DNA from 2 places in the Providencia sp. Marseille-Q8014 genome. Region 2 is predicted to be linked to the other one. Evidence: predicted binding sites of a transcription regulator. Region 2 holds the regulator's gene; the other holds the start of a gene.

Region 1 (11,764 bases), 2.1 Mb from region 2:
CAGTTTCAACGAAAAGTACCAGTGATTCTTTCTAAAATCTCTTTCCTATCTTCAAAGAACAGGCTTCAATTAAGAAACACAAAATAAACATAAAATTAACATAACTTAGATGCCAGCGAACCTATGTACCCAATTATACGCCGGCGCTCTTTGTGAGATAACGAGGTAGACATGAAACCAGAAGATTTTCGCTCAGATGCCAAACGTCCATTCACTGGCCAAGAATACCTAAAAAGCCTGCAAGATGGCCGCGAGATTTATATTTATGGTGAGCGTGTAAAAGATGTCACCACTCATCCTGCATTTCGTAATTCAGCCGCTTCGATAGGACAGTTATATGATGCACTCCATGATAAAGCAACTCATGACCAGCTTTGCTGGGGAACCGACACCGGAAACGGCGGCTATACCCACAAATTCTTCCGCTTCGCCAAAAGTGCCGATGAATTACGCCAACAACGCGATGCAATTGCCGATTGGTCACGCCAAAGCTATGGATGGATGGGACGCACTCCAGACTATAAGGCGGCATTCGCCAGTTGTTTAGGCGCTAACCCTGAGTATTACGGCCAATTTGCTGACAATGCGCGTCATTGGTACAAACGTATTCAAGAAAGTGGGCTGTATTTTAACCATGCGATCGTAAATCCACCTATCGACCGCCATAAACCCGCCGATGAAGTAAAAGATGTCTACATCAAACTGGAAAAAGAAACTGATGCAGGTATCATCGTCAGCGGCGCAAAAGTGGTCGCGACCAACTCGGCTTTGACTCACTATAACTTCATCGGTTTTGGTTCCGCACAAGTTATGGGAGATAACCCTGATTTTGCATTGATGTTTGTCGCGCCAATGGATGCCGATGGAGTGAAACTCATTTCACGCGCATCCTATGAATTAGTTGCAGGTGCAACAGGCGCACCTTTTGACTACCCATTATCAAGTCGTTTTGATGAAAATGATGCGATATTAGTGATGGATCATGTTCTGATCCCTTGGGAAAACGTCTTAATTTATCGTGATTTCGATCGTGCACGTAATTGGGCTGTACAAGGTGGTTTTGCACGTTTATTCCCATTACAAGCTTGTGTACGTTTAGCTGTCAAACTAGATTTTATCACTGGTTTATTACAAAAAAGCCTTGAATGTACAGGCGTTATCGATTTCCGAGGCGTACAAGCAGACTTAGGTGAAGTGGTTGCATGGCGTAATTTATTCTGGTCACTGACCGATGCAATGACTTCAGAAGCAAAAGCGTGGGAAGGCGGTGCATATTTACCAGATACTCAAGCGATTCAAACGTATCGAGTAATGGCACCAATGGCCTATACAAAAATTAAGAATATCATCGAAAGTAACGTAACGAGTGGTTTGATATATCTACCTTCTAGCGTGAAAGACATGAACAATCCAGAAATTGATAAGTATCTGGCAAAATATGTGCGTGGCTCTAACGGCATGGATCATGTAGAACGTATCAAGATCTTAAAACTCATGTGGGATGCGATTGGTAGTGAGTTCGGTGGACGTCATGAACTGTACGAAATTAACTATGCAGGTAGCCAAGACGAAATTCGTCTGCAATGTCTACGACATGCATATGGTTCAGGTAACATGAAGGCAATGACCGATATGGTTGACCGCTGTCTGTCTGATTACGATCAGCATGGCTGGAAACGCCCACATTTACATAACAACAATGATATTAATCAGTTAGATTCGCTGCTGAAGTAATCGGCAGCAGGAGGTCAATATGTCTTTAGAAAATGAACATCGCCTACGTTTCAGAGATGCGATGGCAAGTCTTGGTGCAGCCGTTAACATTGTCACCACGGATGGTACTGCCGGTTGTTGCGGTATTACGGCAACAGCAGTCTGTTCCGTCACAGACACGCCACCCACTTTGATGGTATGCGTTAACCGCAACAGTGCTATGAATGCGGTCTTTCAAGAAAATGGCCGCCTGTGTGTCAACGTGCTTAACCATGAACAAGAAGAAATGGCTTGCCACTTCGCTGGAATGAAAGGCTCGACGATGGAAGAGCGTTTTGCTTGGAGTGTCTGGGATAGAGGTATTTTGCAGCAACCACTCTTGAAAGATGCTCTAGCGAATCTAGAAGGCGAAATTACCCAAGTACAAGATATTGGTACGCATTCTGTTTACTTGGTTGAGATAAAGCAGATTATTGTAAGAGAAGAAGGTCATGGATTAATTTACTTCAAACGTAAATTCCACCCTGTTATGCACCAAGTACTAGCAGTCACTGCATAACCTTTATTACAATAATGAATCAACGAGGCACCGTATAGCACGGTGCCTTTTTTATATGATTCACATTCCCCCCTCCCTCGCCTCTGCCTTACGCATTTAACCATACCTATGCGAGTTCCTTACCTCTGAATTAATGCTGTCACCCCTCTATCGGTCGGGGATACACGCTAATTCGCAATCAATTCGTCCATTATTCATTGTGCCTAGCTATATTTTTAATATCCCAACAAAAATTATGTAATTATATCGCCTGCCTAAATGTAAATTACCTATGTTTATAATTTTTTATAATCAATATGTTAGTACAAACTCGCCTTTTAATGTTAATGATTAGTTAATTAATTGAATGATAATAATAATTATTATTTACAATCGTATTACCAATTAACTTTAAATAATACTCGTCATGAATAAACATTCCATGAGGCCTGTTTCTCGGCTTCTTAAATTAATTATTGGTGTTAGTCCGTTTATGGCAAGCGGAATGATGGTTGCTTACGCTGAAACCCAAGTCTCAACTCAAGACATAACGCAATTAGGCCCACTAAAAGTTTCAGCAAAATCACAAAAAGAGTTGGATGCCGAGTTCCCTTATTTACAGCTCGGCTCTTCCTCTTATATCGATGGAAAAACAGTTGAAAGATTTCGAGGGAATTCCTCCGCTGATTTCTTACGTGGCGTCAGTGGGGTGCATCTAGGTGATATTCGTAACGGTGGCGCCCTTGATGTTAATATTCGGGGTCTACAAGGTCAAAGCCGCGTGCCTATTATTGTTGATGGAACACAACAATCAATCGATGTTTATCGAGGCTATGCGGGTGTACAGCAGCGGAGTTATTTAGACCCCGATTTGATTAGTCAAGTTAGCATCGACAAAGGCCCTACGCTTGCCACTGATGGGGCTGGCGCTATTGGTGGAGCAGTGCGTGTAACCACACTACAACCCGCTGACGTGATCCCTAAAGGCGAAACGTTTGGTGTTCGTTTAAGAGGTGGGATGGCAAATAATACCGTTTCAGAACGCTCAGGGTTTTATACAAAAATCAAAGATAGCGACGATGCAAATCAATGGCCGAATATGAACAGTCGATTCGGCAGTGTAGCGATGGCAACTGACCAAGATCGCTACCAACTCCTTGCAGCTTACGCTTATCGTAAACAGGGTAACTACTTTGCTGGTAAGCATGGTGCTGATCGCTACGAAAAAGCACATTATTCGACAACTGGCGGCACAGGAATGACGACAGCCGCAGTGATCGAAGCGTTTCCTGCTGGTAAAGAGGTACTTGATACACATAGCCGAAGTGAGTCTTGGCTGCTCAAAGGGATGGGGGAGCTAACTGAAAATCAAAAACTGGAGCTGATTTATCGCCGTTATGACGCAAGTTGGGGGGAAATTATGCCTTCAATGATTATGGCCCCGAACAGCAAAGGTGAATCAACACAGTTTGTTCCTAGTAAAATAACCATTGATGCTTTATCGGCAAAACACAATTTTAACCCTGATAATGACTGGCTCAACCTCACATCGGAGTTTTGGTATACGCGCTCAGTGAGCCGTATGTACAATGCCAACATCGGTAATGTTCCTGTGTTTGATTTATCAACAGAACAGCTACCTGATCCACAAAATGAAGAGTACAAACAAGGCTTATTATCGGATATTCGAGCTGATCGCTATGGCGTTAACTTAACCAATCGCTCTACGTTTGAAAGCCGTTTTGGTGAATTTAATTTAACCCTTGGCGGTTCTTTTCAACATGAAGATACAGGACCTAACTCCCCTATTTTAAAAGAAAATTTGCAGAAAAACCGTTTCTTACGTAGCGGCGTTCGCAAAGAGTACAGTCTTTCCAGTTCGTTGGAATATAAACCCGTAAACTGGCTAACACTTCAAGTTGGTGGTCGCTATACCGAATATAATGTGCGAGATAGAAATAGTACCGCTTACGCGGCAAAATCACGTACTCAAGAATATACGTTTGCCCGCCTGAAAAAGAATGGGGAATTTTTCCAAAAATGGCCCGAAAGTTGGTATATGGAATGGTGGCCTGATGAACAAGGTCATTACACCTTGGACTCATTAAAAAATACACCTTATGCCAATAGTACCCTAGGCGATAAATATGATTTCGATGACTTTGAGCGCGATCCTCGTCCACCAGAGCAAGCTATCTTGAAAAAAGAAGTCACAACCGAATACGCTTATACCAAACCAATGGAACGTCATGGACGCGACTTTAGCCCACAAGTCGGTATTGCATTTCATTTAGATGACACTAGCCAGTTATATGTGAAATATAGCGAGGCCGTTAAAAACCCAAGTATTTTTGAATCAACTCTTGGCAATTGGACTTCTGTTCCTGCGGCTGATTTAAAACCCGAAAAAAATAAAGTTTTGGAGATCGGGGCTTCCACCGTCCAACATTCAATGCTAACAAGTGATGATAAGATGGCCGCGAAAGTTGCTTGGTTTAAAAGTGATTTGCACAATATGATCACGCGTGGTTACCATCCAAATAATTCATCATGGCTTATTGAAAACGTCGACCTGTATAAAACTTCAGGGATCGAATATCACCTCTCTTACGATCAGGGTCGCTTCTATGCGGATGTCTCTGGAAACTACTACTTAGAAGCAAAGACTTGTGACGCCACAACCGCGAGTCGTATTCGTGGTTATGCCTATGGTGACCCAAATACACCTAATTGCGTCAATGGTGGCTTTGGCACTTCATTAGTTAATTTGACTAATCCCCCCAAATACACGATTAACACGACACTTGGCGTAAGATTATTAGAGGAGCGTAACTTAGATATTGGCGTGCGCCGTATTTATAATAGTGGACCAACGCATAAATTGAACCAGAATTGGCATACAGTGGGTATGACAGGAACACAATTAATTTATTTGTCGACAGTCACCTACGATGCCTATGCGAACTATCAGTTTAATCCAAATGCAGATATTAATTTAACGGTAACTAACTTAACCAACGAATATTATGTTGATCCAATGGCATTGAGTTTAATGCCTGCTCCTGGACGAACCTTCACGGTGGATTTTACTTATCGATTTTAATGTCCCTCTCCTGCCTTTATAGGCAGGAGAGTTTTAAGCCTGACTTAAGCGGCTTCTTCTGTTTTCAATCGTTGCATATAACGGTAATGTGAAAAGGTAACCAGCAATGCGACAAAAGCGATACCAGCCCCCAACATAAAGCCGCCTGAATACCCTATTGCAGCGGTCAATCCCACGAGCATCATTGAACTCGCTAATTCACCAATATCACGAGTGCTTTGCACTGCGGTCATATCTGTGCCTGCTTGATGGTAACGTGATGCAAACTGCATGCCTGCGGTCATGATAGCAACAGAGGTAATACCTGCTGACAAGGAACCAAGAACGATACATGTCGCCACTAACCCCATCATCACACCATTCACTGATTGCACCATCCAAAGTAAAGAGGATAGCAGTGCAAACAGTAAACCGAATGAAAAGGCCCGCCAAACACCTATCTTACCAATCAGCCATGCGCCACCGCCGCATCCTAATATCAAGGTTACCATTCCACCAGCCATCCCCATTTTGCCGATCTTCGCTAAAGACCAGCCTGCATCATTGAGGAATAGTTTAGCCAATCCAAACCCTGAAACAGCAGTGACAGCGGATAACAGTGTTAATAATAATAATCGAGGAGCACCACGCCGTTTAAAGGTGTTTAACAGACTTGCTTTTTCAGCGACAACGCTTGTCTGTGTTTTTTTCAGTGGGCATACCGCAATAAACAATAAGCTCAATAATGGTACGCACGCCAAAATTGCCAATGACATATGTTGGCCTAAAGAGTCGCTCATCATCATCAAGCCTGCGCCGCCAATAAAAAAGCCAGCCATCACCCCCGCTATCTGTATCGCATTAATTTTAGATAGCATTGCGCTATTGACTTGCTCTGCCGCCATTCCATCTGTGGCAATATCTTGGGTTGCACTCGCTAAAGAGGAAAGACAAAGTAATGCTACACACGCGATAGCATTTTCCACAGAAAACCCAATCACACTGAGTGAAAACATGCTCACAGTGACCACCACTTGCATTGGAATGATCCAACTTTTACGACGTCCTAATGTCTTTCCCCAATGGTTATCAACAAAAGGTGCCCAGAGGAATTTAATCACCCAAGGTAGTCCAACTAAGGGTAAAAAAGCTAATACACTCAGTTCACTGCCATCATGGCGTAAAAATGTCGGCAACGCATCCATTGCAACGCCCATTGGAATGCCTTGTGCAAGATATAATAACCCTAAGGTCACGACTAACTGTTTATTCTGTAATAGATCTTTCATATCCACTCCGATCACTTTTTTGTGGTGCGGACAATTTCGCAACACATACAAGTGCTAATAACAAAAATACGCCACAAAACAGCAAGATAAAATTAATTCGAGTCAAGTAGGCCGGCTGTTGCCATAGGGAACAAGCTAACGCGATGAAAAATAGCAAAGCAGATAATGAGGCAATCAGAATCAACATCTGGCGTCTATGCTTAACCACCATACACATGACCCAAATGGCGCCCCAAAATAGAAAAAATACACGCATTGGCAATGCGAATGACAAGGACATCACGACAAGTAATCCGCTCGTTGACAACAACAATCCGCCACAACATCCCACTATTACCCCTGAAATAGGTGAATCTGAGTGCCGCCAGCACCACATTGCCAACCCACTTGCGACCAATACACAGCCGCTAAAGCCAGCAATAAAATGTAAAACGCTCAACACCATGCCGAGTTTCGGTAGCCATTGATATTGACCATAATGCAGTGGCTGGATACTGATAAAAGCACGAGTCCAAAATGCCTGCTCAGAAGAGTCTCGAATGCCCGTTAGCTGCCCTTTATGCAAATCGAAACGGTATTGTTCAAAATTCGCACTACTGGGTTGCCCTGCCCGCACGCCCCCCACAATCAACACGTTATCGCGGCGCATTAATATTTGAGGTGTGAATGATGGATAGGATTGTTCAAGCAATGTGAGAACTTGCTCGGGTTGGTAGCGGCCTTGTGTAGGCGGCTGGCTGGCTATCTCTCGAAAATCCCCCATCAATTGTTGCATCACTAATTGAGGATGATCAGGATTGACACTGCTTGCCAGCCCAACGGTACCTAAAGCGCCTACCCCTGATAATGCTCCCGTGACAGCAAACAGAATTAGCCATGGGTAACACCATAACCCCAACCCATTATGGAGATCATGGATCAATAAACGTAAATTTCGCCGACGAGGTATCTGCATCATGGAAGCTAGCTTACGTCGGTTAATAATAAAGCCACTGATTAAGAGTACTGCTAGTGCAAAACCAAATAGGCTGATAAAAATGCGTCCGGGGAAATCCATAAAGAGGCTCTTATGCAAAGTTACCAACCACATTGCGGGTGTATTTTGCACTAAAGGCTGGCCAGATATTGCGCTATAGCTGTTATCACATTGCCCTATTCCAAGGCAAAACGTGATCGTCGGATTAGCAGGTTGAGGTAGCTGCACTAATGTTGAGTCAGGCTGTCGTGCTAATAATTGCGATAATGGTAAGTGCTCGCCCGAAAGCGGGGCTTTATTCCACCAAAGACGCAAGGCGTCGCTGCCTAAGCTCCAAGTACCACTCAACATGATCACAAATAAAAAAACACCTAAAAATGCCCCCGCACTACGATGCAAATTAGACATCCGGCGTATAAGAGGTACCGTCATAATCCCCCCTGCCAAAACAGTATTAACAATGGAATTGGCCACCATCCATAACTGCGCAACAACATTTGCTGCCACCCTTGGGCCGTTAAACTGTAGACAAACATGCCTATAGTGACAAAAACCGAAAGGAAAACAGCACCATAAAGGCGGTTTAATGGATCAACGGAAGGGTATAGCTGGGCTAATGATAGGGAGAGCACGACTCCCCCAATCAAAGTACCAATGACTGCGATGACACTGACTAATTTCATTAAAAATCAGCCTTTACCGTCAACATCACATTGCGAGGGTCGCCATAACGGTTATTCCATTGCGGTGAGAACAACCCGGAATAGTAGCGACGATCAAATATGTTATTTAGGTTAACGGCTGCTGTCCACGTTTCATCAATTTGATAACCTAAACGTGCATTAAACAGCGCATAGCCCCCTTGGCGTAAGGTGACATTGCCGTTGGTCGTGCTATAGGCACTTTGTGCTTGCATACCACCACCAACGCTCCATTTACGCTCATCCCAAGGAAGGTCATAATTTGTCCAAACCCGTAGCATATGACGTGGGGTTAAGGTGTTATAAGCATTCCCTTTATTTTGGCTATCATCACGATACTTGGTATCAGTGTAAGTATAACCAACAGAGACATCCCAAAATGGGGTAATGTAGCCAACACCTTCTAATTCAAAACCCTGACTACGAACCTTTCCACCGCTGATAAAGTAGTTATCGAAACCACCAGTTGGATGATCCGGATCTATTTGAGGGTTATTTTTAATATCTATTTGATACACCGCACCAGATAAGTTTACGCTGCCATTAAGCAACCCCGCCTTAATCCCTGTTTCCAACGTTTGCCCTTCCACAGGCTTAAGCATTTTGCCACTCCACGTTTTCGCCGTTTGTGGCTGATACACGGTTGAATAGCTGCTATACCAAGACCAATCTTTTGCAAAATCCCAAATCACACCACCGTATGGCGTGATACGGCCATTTTCCGTGAATTTAGCGCTTGGTGATTTCAGTTCCCACCAACTATCACGCGCACCAATAATCACCGTTACAGGCTCCACAACCTTAATTCTGCCCATCCCATATACGCCTTTTTGGGTCGTCTTGGTTGCTCCGGGTGAACTGTATTGGCCTATTTTAGGCTTAGGCACACTATGGGGATCCCAACGATAAACATTCACCGGAACATTCAGTGCAGGGTCAAACTCAGCGCTATACTGTTTTTCACTCGCATGAGAATAATTCACGCCCATGATCACATCATGTTTTTGCCCCCAACCTTCAACCTTGCCATTTAAGCTTGTATCTAGGCTGATTTGTTCGTTGCGGAATTTATACGCGCCTCCCATTAGCATGGCTCCATCCCCTGTTTCAGGGTCGATATTTCCCCATGCCCCCGCATAAATAAGCCTTGCATTAACGTGCTGATATTCGGTATTGAGCTTATACTGCCAATCATCGTTGATTTGGTGTTCAATGGCGGCAAAAGTACGGGTGGTATCCCATTTAAAACGATCCCAATCCACATCAAGATAGGTTTTACGAGGTAGATGTAAATCGCTACCATCTTTCCCCATCGGCACACCTGCCATATTGGTTACTGAATCGATTGTTTGATATTGTGCTCCTACCCGCAGCAACGTGTCCGGCGTTAGGTCGGCATCAACAGTGGCATACATTAAACGCGTCTTCTGATCGGAAACATCATAGAAGAAATCTTTATCTTCCCATGCCATAACAAAGCGTCCGCGAACACTCCCCGACTCATTAAGCAAGCCACCTACATCGGCCTCACCCCGATAACGATTCCAACTCCCGGCCGTTAAACTGAGTTTTGCCATGTCCTCTTTTGGCGCATGCTTACGTACCATATTGACTGTCGCAGCAGGGTTGCCCATACCGTGAAGCAACCCATTGGAGCCACGTAAAATCTCAACACGCTCATAGACCGCCATATCCTGTGGAGAGCTGGCCATATTACCGAGCAATGCCGGAACACCATCAATTTCAAAAGAGTCAATCTGGAAGCCGCGCACATAATAAGCGGTAGTCAACTTCACATAAGGGGCACTTGTTACCCCTGTCGCCCTTTGCATAACGTCATCAAGCGTTTGTAAGTTTTGTTTTTCGATTTGTTCACGATCAATCACACTGACCGATTGCGCCACTTCTCTTGGCTTTAAGGCTATTTTTCCTAATGTAGTGACACCCGGCTCAACATAGTCATCATCAACACTCGATAGGGTAGTGACTTGCATAACATCATGTTTAGATTGAGAGCTTTCTTCTGCCCCGACTGAAAAGGCCCACGGTGCAGTTGCCAAAAACAATGCACAGGGCGCTAATTTGAGCCCTGATAAGCGCTGAGAGTGATGAACAGACAACATTTTCTACCCTAAAAAAGTTAAATGATAATTGTTATCAATTTAGCAATTTATGGGATTGGTTACTTTCGAATGCCGGATTTTGTCTATCGCTATCCGGCAACAACTAACGTTTTTTGAGTTGATTTGGCGAGAGACCAAAACGCTTACGAAATGCAACAGAGAAATGGGCTGGGGTATAACCAACCTGATAGGCGATGGTCGAAATGTTGGCGTCATGCACCGTTAACAATTGATACGCGGTATCTAAACGATACTCCTGTAACCAACCATAAATACTATTACCAAATAACTGGCGGAAGCCTTGGGTCAACTTACGCGTATTCATGCCAACACGCTTAGCTAATACATCCAAACTTGGAGGGGATTCTAACTCTTGCATCAAAATAGCTTTTGCCATGTGTAGATTATCAATCTCACGTTGGCGTAATTTTGGGGCTGTTTGTACTGGTTCATGTAAAAAATGATGTAAACACAGTGCAGTAATTTCAGTTACCTTGGCACCTAAATAAAGTTGGTGTAACGAAGGATGGGTTGGACAAGTAAATAGCTGCTGCGTCATCGCTAATACACTCGCAGGGATCGCGAAATGGCGTAGTTGAGCTTTATGAGAGGGATAGCAGCTATCAGGCAAAACTAATTGATGCTGTTCAAGCCACTCAGGTGAAATATCAATCATTGTATACTTCATTGGTTGGCAGGCGCGAAACAGGTTGCATAACTGATAGCTTTTCTGGCTGCCAGAGAGTATCAATGAGGGTGAATTCACTTCGACATTATGTCCAGAGCTGCTACGACAACCCATTGCGCCTTGATGTATGGCCACTAACTTCAGGCCTGCCTGTTGTTCTTCATCAATCCCAAGATCATGCGGGATCACAAACTCACCACGACTGATCCTGATAAAAGCACCAATCGAGTAATCTTCACGATGGGAATGAGCTTGATTAAGTTTGTCTTCAGAACACTGCTGCATGATCTTTTTCGAAACAAAGGCTATGTGCCTGCTATCTTGTCAAAGAAACAAGAAAATAACAATCATTATCATTTGCAATTCGTGCATTAAACTCTATTTAATACTGAATAGCTTAGCGTAATGTTTTGGATTAAGACGCAAAAAAAGAAATAATGTTATTAATATCATTAAGATATGTGCGCCCCATACCCAAGCGAAACTTTGGCTGATTTCATGTAGCCATGCGGCAAAGAAAGGACCAAAGGCCGCAATAATAAATCCACCAGCTTGCATCAGAGAGGTTAACGCGCCAGCACTTGCGGGATGAGGCAAATGATCAAGAGACGTAATAATACTTAGTGCAAAACACCCACCCAGCCCTATACCGAT
Region 2 (11,764 bases):
TAGAGGTCATAGGATGAAACAAGGTAAAAAGGTATTACTGGCGACAGCGCTCACACTCTGTACTGCATCGGTGTATGCATTACCTAATATTACGGTCTTAGCAACGGGAGGCACGATTGCAGGTGGTGGTGATTCAGCCACATCTTCTAGCTATCAAGCCGGTAAAGTGGGGATTGATGCGCTTATTAATGCGGTGCCTGAGATTAAAAAAATTGCCAATCTTACAGGTGAGCAGATCGTCAATATTGGCTCTCAAGATATGAATGATCAGGTGTGGCTGACATTAGCGAAAAAAATCAATCAAGAGTGTGATAACACCGATGGATTTGTGATTACTCATGGCACAGACACATTAGAAGAAACCGCGTTTTTCCTTGATTTAACAACATCCTGCCAAAAACCAATTGTGTTAGTTGGCGCAATGAGACCATCAACTGCATTGAGTGCTGATGGCCCTCTTAATCTTTATAATGCAGTGGTGGTGGCAGCGGATAAATCTGCTGGTGAACGTGGTGTGTTAATGGCCATGAATGACAAAGTCGTTCAGGGACGTGATGTGGTGAAAATGAGCACCACAGAAGTACAAGCGTTTGATGCTGTGAATGCTGGCCCACAAGGTTTTATCCATGACGGTAAAGTAACCTTTTATAAACCAGCCGAACCAAGGGCAACGAAGGCAGCTTTTGATGTGAGCAAACTGGATAAGCTACCTCTAGTCGGTATTGTTTATAACTATGCAAATGCTTCAGCCGCACCTGTCAAGGCTTTGCGTGAAGAGGGAGCGAAAGGGATTGTCAGCGCTGGTGTCGGAAACGGTAATATGTATAAAACGGTTTTTGATGCGCTAGCCACAGCAGCTAAAGAAGATATTGTGGTTGTTCGTTCGAGCCGTGTACCAACAGGTTACACGACACGCAATGCCGAAGTTGATGATAACTTATATGGCTTTGTGGCTTCAGAACGCTTGAACCCGCAAAAAGCACGTATTTTATTGCAACTCGCCCTGACTGAAACTCAAGATCCACAAAAAATCCAATCATTATTTGAAAAATATTAATGCGGATATAACGTCACCAAAGAGGGGCTATTTATGCCCCTCTTGTTCATTTTTAGATGACAAATTAACCCTGTTTGCGACAATATTTGCCGTGATTAATGCAAAGCAAGGTACTAACGAAAATAAGACAAATAACCAAAGAGACGCTGATTTTGCACCATCCATCCCGCCAGGTACAGAAAGCCCTGCAAGATTTGCGATCATCCCTGCCAGTGAGGCACCGAAAGCGGTAGAAAATAACTGTAATGTTGTAATCGCAGAAGAGGCTTTCTGGGATTCACTGCCAACTGACACTTGCAATACTCGCGTTAATAAATGTGGCCATGCCGCGCCAATACTTGCCCCTGTGATAAATAAAGCGAGGCAAATTATCCATATTTGCAATTGCTCTAGCTGAATGATTTTCGTCATGAATAAGGCAAGTGTGATTAAACCGATAAGTGTGAATAGGGGGCCTAAACGAATAATACGAACGGCAATAGTCGGTTTAAAAGAAGATGACAAGATAGCCGCACTTGACCAACCAGCGCCGACAAGCGCAGCCAAATAACCCGATAATAATGGGGCAACGCCATGCAATATCTGTAAAAAATAAGGAACAAAAACTTCAGTCTGTACGCTTAGGCCAAGTAGTGCCATGGTCAAGTAGATTGGCGCGAGCTGTGCGGAAAAATGAAATGTGCCATGCGGGAAGAGCGTATTGTGTCCACGGCGTTCAATAATGACAAGTCGTACACACAATAAGATAGCGATTAACATTCCCCCGATGGGAATAAATTTATCTTGGCTTAAACTTCCTAAAGAGATAGCGAGAACAGCAAAGGAAAGCAATAAAAGCGCTTGCAGTGGGATAGGTTGCTGTGGGCATTGTTCATTAGGATTTTGCGCAGGTAATACTCGCCAAGTTAGCCATAGATAGGGGATACCAACCACCACTAGACACCAAAAAGCGCCTCGCCACACATCATACTCAGCAAATATTCCCCCTAGAGCAGGGCCTAATAGCGTTGCCATTCCCCACATGCTCGACATCATGGCTAATACTCTCGACCATAAGTGCTGAGCAAATACGATATGCACCATGGAATAAGATAATGTGAGTAAAATACCCCCACCCACACCTTGAATAACTCTGCCTAATAGCATGATAGGCATGGAAGGCGTCATAGCACAAACCATTGAGCCGATCAGAAAAATCAATGTAGCAAGGCCATAACTGTTTCTTGGGCCAAAATAATTAAGAAGTCGTGATGTTAATGCTGATGAAATAATCGAAGATAGGATAAACAGTGTGGTATTCCAGGCATAAAAATCAATGCCGCCAATATCCCGTACAACAGAAGGTAGCGTTGTTATGGTGATATAAACGTTAATAGCATGAAGGCATATACCGCCGGACAAGGCGAGTGTTAAACAGAGATTTTTGCCAGTAAGGAGTGTTCGCCAGCCTTCCTGATGTTTCCCGTCAATATTTTCGTGCGATTGTTCCATCGTATCTCTCTAATTTCATTTTTCTTTGCTTACATGGAAATATTCACTTGGTTTATTTGTGATTAAAAAACGTGTTCTCAACTAAAGCAGTTATGCATCAACTTAGCAAGTTTGATTGAAACGCTTACAGGCAAAGAATGTTATTTTTTATATTGAAATAAGTATTAAGTGGACCCTCAATACAGGGTTTTTTATCTAAGTTTAATCTTTAATTCAGGATATTAATGCGAAAAATATTATCGGTTTGAATGATTAACACTGAGAATGAATAGAAAAATTAATGTGTCTTGGGTCATATTTTAGGAATAAATATATTTTTAACCTTGATAGTTCGCGTCGCGAAAAATAGGCTAAGTAGGTACTCGTATTTTGTTTATTGAAATTAATAATTACCTAATGGGCGACTACTGAAACTTATCACTAAAAAATAATATAAAAAACTGAGGAAACAGCGAATGGTTAATAAAAATGTCAATCGTGGCAGGGGGATGCTCGTGCTTAAAATAGGTATCGCACTTCTTCCTATGAGTTATCAACCAATAAGTTTTTCTGAGCAATTTTTAGATGATTCAACACTTAAAGGCGGTTTGTATTATTGGCAACGCGATCGTTCTAGAAAAGAGTTAAACCCTGAAAGCGATAAATATAAAAAATATGCCGATAACCTTAAGCATTCTACCGTAAATGCCAGTCTTGATTATTCTTCAGGTTATTTTCAGGATCTCATCGGTTTAGATTTAGCGGCATTTACTGCCATTGAATTATCAAATAGTGGTCCCGCGGCACCTAATGAAATTGGTTTTAGTGATGCGAAAACGCGTTGGGATGAAAAATGGTCAGGCGATCGTAGCGGCGTCAGTGTTTATAAAGCGGCTGCCAAAATGAAATATGGTCCATTTTGGGGGAAAGGAGGCTATATCCAACCCACAGGACAAACACTGTTGGCTTCCCATTGGAGCTATATGCCCGGTACTTATCGAGGAATTGAGGTCGGAGCGGTATTTGATTTTGAAAACAAGGGGGCTTTGAGCATGTCCTATATGTGGACTGATCGATATAAAGCCCCTTGGTATCGTGATATGTACAACTTCCGTGAAGCTGACAGTAAAACAGGGATTAGCTATCTACAATCTATTGGTTTTAAATATGATTTTAAAAATTCATTGGTATTAGAAGGGGCTTATGGACAAGCTAAAGACTATATAGATCAATATTTTGCAAAGGCCTCTTATGCGGTACCTATTGTTAATCGTGATTTACGAATGTCTTATCAATTCTATGGCGCAAAAGATAAGGTATCTGATGGCGGAGTGAATGATGTTTATGATGGCCTCGCTTTCTTACAGGCGGTGACATTAGGTTATACCTACGAGCAATTTGATTTTCGCTTGGAAGGAACTTACGCCAAAGCGAAAGGTAATCAAGGCTATTTCTTACAGCGCATGACGCCAGGCTACGCGACATCAAATGGTCGATTGGATATTTGGTGGGATGGGCGTTCAGATTATAACGCGAATAATGAAAAAGCGGTTTTTGCTGGTGTCATGTACGATTTAGCTCATTGGGATTTGGCTGGTTGGAAAGTAGGTACATCTTATATTTATGGTTGGGATGCTAAACCAAGTACCAATACACAATATGCCCAAGATGTAAAATTAAGAGAAAGCGCTTGGAATATCGATATTTTATATAGTATCCAAACAGGTAGAGCTAAAGATACTTTATTTAAATTGCACTTTACTAAATATGATAACCATACCGATATTCCAAGTTATGGTGGTGGGTTCGGTAATATATTTCAGGATGAAAAAGATATTAAGTTTATGGTCATGATGCCATTCACTATTTTTTGATAGCACGGTCACTGCTATTAAAAATATTATGTGGCAGTGGCTAAATTGAATTTAATATTGAGGTCACAATGAAAAGACATTATTTACATCCTTTAGCGTTATTAATTTCAGCCACCTTTATTTCTACGATGGCGAATGCTGAGCAAACATCGGATCAAATCGTTGATGCATTAAGTCATATCGATGTAAAAATTAATGTGGTTGATAACCAAGCAGGTGAGCATGGCATGGATTGCGCTGCACTTGGGGCGGATTGGGCGGCTTGTAATCGCGTTGATATTACGTTGACCAATGGTGATCAAGCGATTGAATCGGCTGATTGGGCACTTTATTTTCATAGTATTCGGCAAATACTCAAACAAGATAACCCACAGTTTACTATCACCCATTTAACGGGGGATTTGCATAAAATCACCCCCACTGAGCAGTTTAATGGCATAAAAGCACATGAAAAAATTGTGTTGCCAGTGACGGGGGAATATTGGCAAGTGAGCTATTCTGACTTTATGCCTCGTTGGTATGCGACCTCGGGTGATGCTCGGCCTCGTAATTTGAAAAGCACAGATACTCAAGACTCAACCATGTTCGTTGCACCATTTGAAATGAAAAACTGGAAAAGAACGGGAGCCGATAATAATGTCTTAATGACCCCCGAAAATCGTTACCAAAAAAATCTTTCTTTGCAAACATTATCTGAGCAACAGTTACGAGGACAAATCTTACCGACGCCACTCGATATTAAGATACAAGAAGGGAATGCGGATCTTTCCAACGGTGTTAAATTACAACTTGATGGCCTGACTCAGGGAGAATTAGCTGTCATTAATGAGCATTTACAACAGGTCAAATTAAAACAGAATGTTCAGGGATTCCCTATACTCGGGAAGATCGCACCTAGACAGTTCGCGCCAGAGAATCAAGTCAGTGGTGCATATGAATTAGTGATCACACCACAACAGGCTGAAATTATTGGTTATGACCATGTCGGCTTATTCTATGGTATGCAATCACTGCTTTCTGCCGTAACAGAAGCCGATAAGCCTAGTGTGGCGACAATGATTGTGAAAGATAAACCTCGTATGGATTATCGAGGAGTATTTTTAGATGTAGGAAGAAACTTCCATAGTAAACAGATGGTTAAACGTTTAATTGACCAAATGTCTCGTTATAAATTAAATAAATTCCACTTTCACTTAACCGATGATGAAGGATGGCGAATTGAAATTCCGGGGTTACCTGAGCTTACAGAGGTGGGAAGCCAACGTTGTCATGATTTGGATGAACAAACGTGTTTATTACCGCAGTTAGGATCGGGGGCAGAGAATAATAATATGGGAAGCGGCTATTTTACCCGTGATGACTATATTGACATTTTACGCTATGCCAAAGATCGTAATATTGAGGTCATCCCTGAAATAGATATGCCTGCACATGCCCGTGCCGCCGTTGTTTCAATGGAAGCTCGTTATAACAAATTAAAAGCGGCTGGCAATGAGGCCGCCGCGAGTGAATACCGCTTAGTTGATCCATCGGATACATCAGTAACAACCTCTGTCCAATTCTACGATAAACGCAGTTATTTAAATCCTTGTTTAGATTCCTCTAAAAACTTTGTTAATAAAGTGGTCAGTGAGGTTATGCAAATGCACAAGGAGGCGGGGGTTCCATTAAAAACATGGCACTTTGGTGGTGATGAAGCGAAAAATATTCGTTTAGGTGCGGGTTTCCAAGATAAAGCAGGCAATATCGAACCGGGCAAAGGCATAATCGATAAACAAATAGAAGATAAGCCATGGGCGAAATCGGAAGCGTGTCAGGTATTGATCAAGCGAGGTGATGTGAGTGACTTTGATCATCTCTCCAGCCATTTTGCTAAACAAGTGAGTGAAAGTTTACAGCAAAAAGGGGTGACAACAATGCAAGCTTGGCAGGATGGTTTGAAAGATGCTTCTAGTGCAAACGATTTTGCAACGGATAATGTCAGGGTTAACTTCTGGGATACACTGTATTGGGGAGGATTCGATTCGGCGAATGATTGGGCTAATAAAGGTTATCAAGTGGTCATTTCGAACCCTGACTATGTGTATTTAGATATGCCTTATGAAGTCAATCCAAATGAAAGTGGCTATTACTGGGCGACCCGAGCGAGTGACGAACAAAAAATCTTTTCTTTTGCGCCTGATAATTTACCACAAAATGCGGAAACTTCCGTTGATAGGGATGGTAACTCATTTAGTGCGAAAAGTGATAAGCCATGGCCAGGTGTCTATGGTCTTTCTGGACAACTATGGAGCGAAGCTGTAAGGACGGATGATAAGGCGGAATACATGCTATTTCCTCGCATCCTGCCTTTAGCTGAAAGGGCATGGCATAAAGCGCAATGGGAAAATCAGTACCAAATAGGTCGTGAATATATCGGCGGTAAAACCAATTATGTTTCACAGCAAAAACTGGCAGATGATTGGAGCCGTTTTGCGAGTCTCGTTGGTATGAAAGAGTTACCCCGCCTAGATAGAGCAGGGGTGGCTTATCGTATCCCTGTGCCTGGTGCGAAAATTGAAAATGGCCTTTTACTCGCCAATATCAGTTATCCAGGTTTAGTGATTGAATATGCTTTAGCAGATAGCGACCATTGGCAAACGTATTCAGCACAAAAGCCTCCAAAGGTTAAGGGTAATGTAAAAGTACGAGCCAAAAACCCAGCTGGAACAAGAACAAGTCGTGTAGAAACGGTGGTACAAAAATAACGAGAGGCTATGAGGGTGGTGCCAGAGCGTACCACCTCTTTAAATGCTAGGTTTAACCGCCTATTACAGTACTCGTGTATGTTTAATAGACGATGATTGCCAAGAAATTAACGCTTTCAGCTTCAATAGACACCGCTTTTTTCTATATCCAGACGACATGTATTTTGAGGAGACTCAGTAATCTCGTCATTGGCACTTAGGTGCTTTATCTTTTCTAATACACCTTTCCCTGACAATCGCACCATCAGGTTCATCGTAAACTGTTAGCTATTTATAGTTAGCTGAGTTTATAGATACAATATAATGATGCGACTGTTTGATTAACGTCTGTTTTGTCATGAGATCGATGATTGGAAAATAGAAGGATGGGAGAGATGATGACTCAGGATGTTTTTCTTGATAAATAAGGCAAGCTGACGCAAGACATGCGTCAGTATTTAGCGATAAATAAAAGAAAACCCCATGTGATTCATGAGGTTTATCAGTATATATATAAGGAGCTAAATACGTTCCTTTTTATGAATTATGTTAATGGTTTTTCAACCATTAAATTACTCTTTTGCTTCGTGAGCATCCGCATTTTCGCGGCAATCGCCATCAGCACAGTGACCATATAGGTACAAGCTGTGGTTAGAGAGTTTAATACCATGGCGTGCAGCAATATTGGTCTGACGTTCTTCAATGGATTTATCAGAGAATTCGATAACTTTACCACAATCTAAACAAATCAGATGATCGTGGTGGTGCTGTTGAGTCAGTTCAAAAACGGATTTACCGCCTTCAAAGTTATGACGTGTGACAATGCCAGCATCATCAAATTGGTTCAATACGCGGTATACCGTAGCCAGACCGATCTCTTCGCCCATATCAATGAGTTTTTTATAGAGATCTTCCGCACTGACGTGATGGCACTCAGGCTCCTGAAGTACTTCCAATATCTTTAATCTTGGAAGAGTGACTTTGAGTCCAGCATTCTTCAATGCTTTGTTGTTGTCTGTCATGCGGGTTTGTCCTGTATCTTAAATCATAAATTTAACAATAATGAGACATTTTTAACATAAGCTCAGTTGTCATCGAAACTGATTTACAATTATAGGCATGGAAATAAAAAATAGAAACCATGCTCTGTCTCATTATTATAATAGTTTCATTTTATTTCTATCGTCAGCTTAGCCCAAAATTTCGGCTAGAGACATCTCTTCTGAAATTTGTTGTACCCATGCATCAACGCGTTCTTCAGTCAGCTCAGGCTGGCGGTCTTCATCAATAGCAAGGCCGATAAAGTGATTATCATCTGCCATACCTTTAGACACTTCAAAATGGTAGCCATCTGTAGGCCAATGACCGACAATGACAGCGCCACGTGGTTCAATAATATCGCGAATGGTCCCCATTGCATCACAGAAGTATTCTGCGTAGTCTTCTTGGTCACCACAGCCAAATAGCGCGACAAGTTTGCCATCAAAATCAATTTCTTCGAGGGTTGGGAAAAAGTCATCCCAATCACATTGAGCTTCGCCGTAATACCAAGTTGGGATACCGAGAAGTAGAATATCGAATGCTTCAATATCTTCTTTGCTGCATTTAGCAATATCATGAACTTCCGCGTTCTCACTGCCTAATCTCTTTTGGATCATCTTGGCAATATTTTCTGTATTACCAGTGTCACTACCGAAGAAAATGCCTATGACTGCCATAAAGTGAATAACCTCTTGTTTTTCCAATCTGGTTTGTTCAAGCCAGATAGGGCTAAATTTGAACTAAAATAACGAGAATTTTGGCCCTATTTTGGCGAAAAAGCGTGAATAAATCTGTCGAATTTGTGTGATTTAGAAGAGGAAATCATTCACCAGAAGGCTCGTAGACCAGTGCTAGTTGTGACATCAACATTTCTTCTATTAGCTCACTACGGCTCATGTTTTTTTCATCAGCCAATTGATTCAATATGGCCACTGCATCTTCATTGAGTTTTAATTCGACGCGGCGTAGTCCTTTGACCTTATCACGCTTAAGTTGGTTTCGTTTGTTAATTCTTAATTGTTCATCCCGCGATAGCGGACTTGTTTTAGGTCGCCCAGGCCTGCGTTCCTCAGCGAACAAATCAAGGGTAGTGCGATCAGTTTGTTCTTTTGCCATATTTTTTTAATGCTAAAGGGCGTGTACCAATAATCCAGCGCGCAATGATACCCTAGCTGACTCCCTTGTACCATAGCGTATATGGAGCGAAAGTTATTGATAGTAAAAAAAAGAATGATTTGCTTGAAAAAGCACCAATCTAGATTCTATTGGTGCTAATTAAGCACAATTTACTGGGTCTGCTGCCGCCACAGACGGGCATAAACGCCATTTTTCTGTAGTAAATTTGGGTGGGTATCGATTTCGGCAATTTCGCCATTGCGAATAACACAAATCCTATCGGCATACTGAATCGTGTTTAAGCGATGTGCGATACTGATGACTGTCCTTCCTTTAGTAATAAGTGGCATATTCTTCATGATTGCGGCCTCTGAGTCATAATCTAACGCCGATGTGGCTTCATCAAGGATCAGAATATCGGGTTTTGTTAACAGTGCTCTAGCGAGTGCGATACGTTGACGTTGTCCCCCTGATAGATTAAGCCCGCGTTCAGACACAGGATAATTAAAATTATCGGGTAGTGACATGATAAAATCATAGGCACCGGCGAGAGTGGCAGCTTCAATCACCTCTTCATGGCTCGCTTGGGGGTGACTCAAACGAATGTTTTCCTCAATAGTACCGACAAATAGCTGGCTTTCTTGTAGTACTACACTCATGCGACGTCGCAACGCGATGGTATCACTGACAGCTAGGTCCATACCGTCAACGATAACTTGTCCCTGTTGCGGAATATATAACCGTTGTAGCAGTTTGGTTAAGGTACTTTTTCCAGACCCCGATGGTCCTGTAATACCAATAAACTCGCCCGCTTTAATGGTTAACGTTAGGTTACATAGCACCTCAGGTGTTTCTGGGTGATAACGAAAGCGAATATTATGGAAATCAATATTGCCTTGTATAGAAGCACTACTGGTAATCCCTTTTCTTTCATTTTCAATCGGCTCATCAAGGATGTCCCCTACACGACGAAGCGATATGATGGTATGTTGAAAATCTTGCCAAATTTGAGCTAAGCGCAGTACTGGTTGAGTGATATGAGCACTTAACATATTGTAAGCGACTAATTCACCCGCAGTCATTCCACCACTCATCACTTCTTTTACTCCGATCCAAAGTAACAAAGCGGTGGTGATTTTACTGACGAGCGTCATTAATTGTGTTGCCACTATACTCCGTAAAGTCACTTTGAAACCTTGAATAAGCTGTTTACTGAGCCGTTTTTGCCAGCGGCGATAGACGTATTTTTCGGTCGCGGTGGTTTTTATGGTTTCAATGCCAGTCATTGCCTCAGTCAAGAAAGTGAGACTATTTTCATCTGCTTGATAGGATTTTTCAGTGTGTAGACGAATGATTGGGCCGAGTATCATCCATAGAATACAAAAGAGTGCTAAAGACCCCATTAAGATCCATGACATGACAACACTGTAAGAAAATAAAACAGCCATAAAGAGAATGACAAATACTAGGTCGATAAATAACATTAATGTTGACCCCGTTAAAAACTGGCGAATGCGTGTCATTTCTCTTATACGAGCAATAATTTTTCCTGTTGGGCGCTGTTTAAAATAGTCGAGAGGTAACGCCATTAAATGGCGATATAACTTACCTGATAACTCAGCGCTAATCTGTGTACTGGTATAACTAAAAATTTTATTACGCAAAAAACTATAAATAGGTTCAGCGAATGCTAAACCTACAATTCCTATGGCCAACACCTGTAAGCTATTTAAGCTGCGTCCGACTAAAACTTTATCGATAACATTTTGAAAAAACAACGGGTTAATTAAAGCAAAAATTTGCACAATTGCTGCCAAAATAAAGACATTTTTTAATTGCGACCGTTGTCTAAGTATTGAAGGGATAAACCAACTAATACCAAACGTTGTTTTTTTCTCTGTTTCAAATTGTTCTTTTATGAGTAAGAGTGTTAGGCTTTCAGGATAAGTTGAATGACGTTCATGCCAGTGAATGAATTCATTATTAATTGGATCAATTAAAATTAATTCATTCGATTTATCTTTGGACAGAATTCTCCAAAATCCATTTAAATAAATAAGGGCTGGTAATGGCACATCATGGATATTGGAGGTATCTAATAGGGTGATTTCAGTTTCATAGCCTATAATATGTGCACATTCTCTGAGCTCCCAATCTGTGGGGGAAAGCGCATGCATACCAATTGCATGCATCAACTGATCTTTTGTGACATTTTTTTGGTAATAATTTGCAATCCATACCAGAGCCTCTAGACCTGAGTTATTTTCAATTCCGTTCATGGATTATTTTTCCCTCATGGCAGTGGTCGTATATTCTTGGATTGGGCTTAACAAATAATCGATAATACGCCGTTTTTCGGTTTTTATTTCTGTCGTTACAGAGAGACCCGGTGTTAATTCAATTTTCTCGCCTTCAACAAATAAATTTTTCTTCTTTAACGCAATTTGTCCTAAAAAGACTAAGCCTAATTGTTCATCTTG

What was found. The regulator Fur, encoded in region 2, represses iron uptake genes when iron is present. The targets are predictions, from matches to a motif close to ATAATAATGAGAACNACTATCAA.
Region 1: ACWPW6_RS03880 (TonB-dependent receptor domain-containing protein) is a predicted target of Fur. The motif match lies at 2,619-2,641, and genes of this name have one in related genera.

What each region holds. Positions count from the first base shown of each region.
Region 1 covers NZ_CBCOPT010000001.1:894,400-906,163, reverse strand. Annotated here, with positions in the region: gene hpaB (4-hydroxyphenylacetate 3-monooxygenase, oxygenase component) at 172-1,734, shown strand; gene hpaC (4-hydroxyphenylacetate 3-monooxygenase, reductase component) at 1,754-2,272, shown strand; gene ACWPW6_RS03880 (TonB-dependent receptor domain-containing protein) at 2,679-5,354, shown strand; gene ACWPW6_RS03875 (RhtX/FptX family siderophore transporter) at 5,399-6,622, opposite strand; gene ACWPW6_RS03870 (PepSY-associated TM helix domain-containing protein) at 6,600-8,030, opposite strand; gene ACWPW6_RS03865 (hypothetical protein) at 8,027-8,281, opposite strand; gene ACWPW6_RS03860 (TonB-dependent siderophore receptor) at 8,281-10,422, opposite strand; gene ACWPW6_RS03855 (helix-turn-helix domain-containing protein) at 10,526-11,395, opposite strand; gene ACWPW6_RS03850 (cyanate transporter) at 11,489-11,764, opposite strand, start outside.
Region 2 covers NZ_CBCOPT010000001.1:2,993,602-3,005,365, reverse strand. Annotated here, with positions in the region: gene ansB (L-asparaginase 2) at 14-1,057, shown strand; gene ACWPW6_RS13260 (MFS transporter) at 1,085-2,548, opposite strand; gene chiP (chitoporin ChiP) at 3,004-4,401, shown strand; gene ACWPW6_RS13250 (beta-N-acetylhexosaminidase) at 4,470-7,148, shown strand; gene fur (ferric iron uptake transcriptional regulator) at 7,700-8,149, opposite strand; gene fldA (flavodoxin FldA) at 8,318-8,845, opposite strand; gene ybfE (LexA regulated protein) at 8,991-9,284, opposite strand; gene ACWPW6_RS13230 (type I secretion system permease/ATPase) at 9,455-11,563, opposite strand; gene ACWPW6_RS13225 (HlyD family type I secretion periplasmic adaptor subunit) at 11,567-11,764, opposite strand, start outside.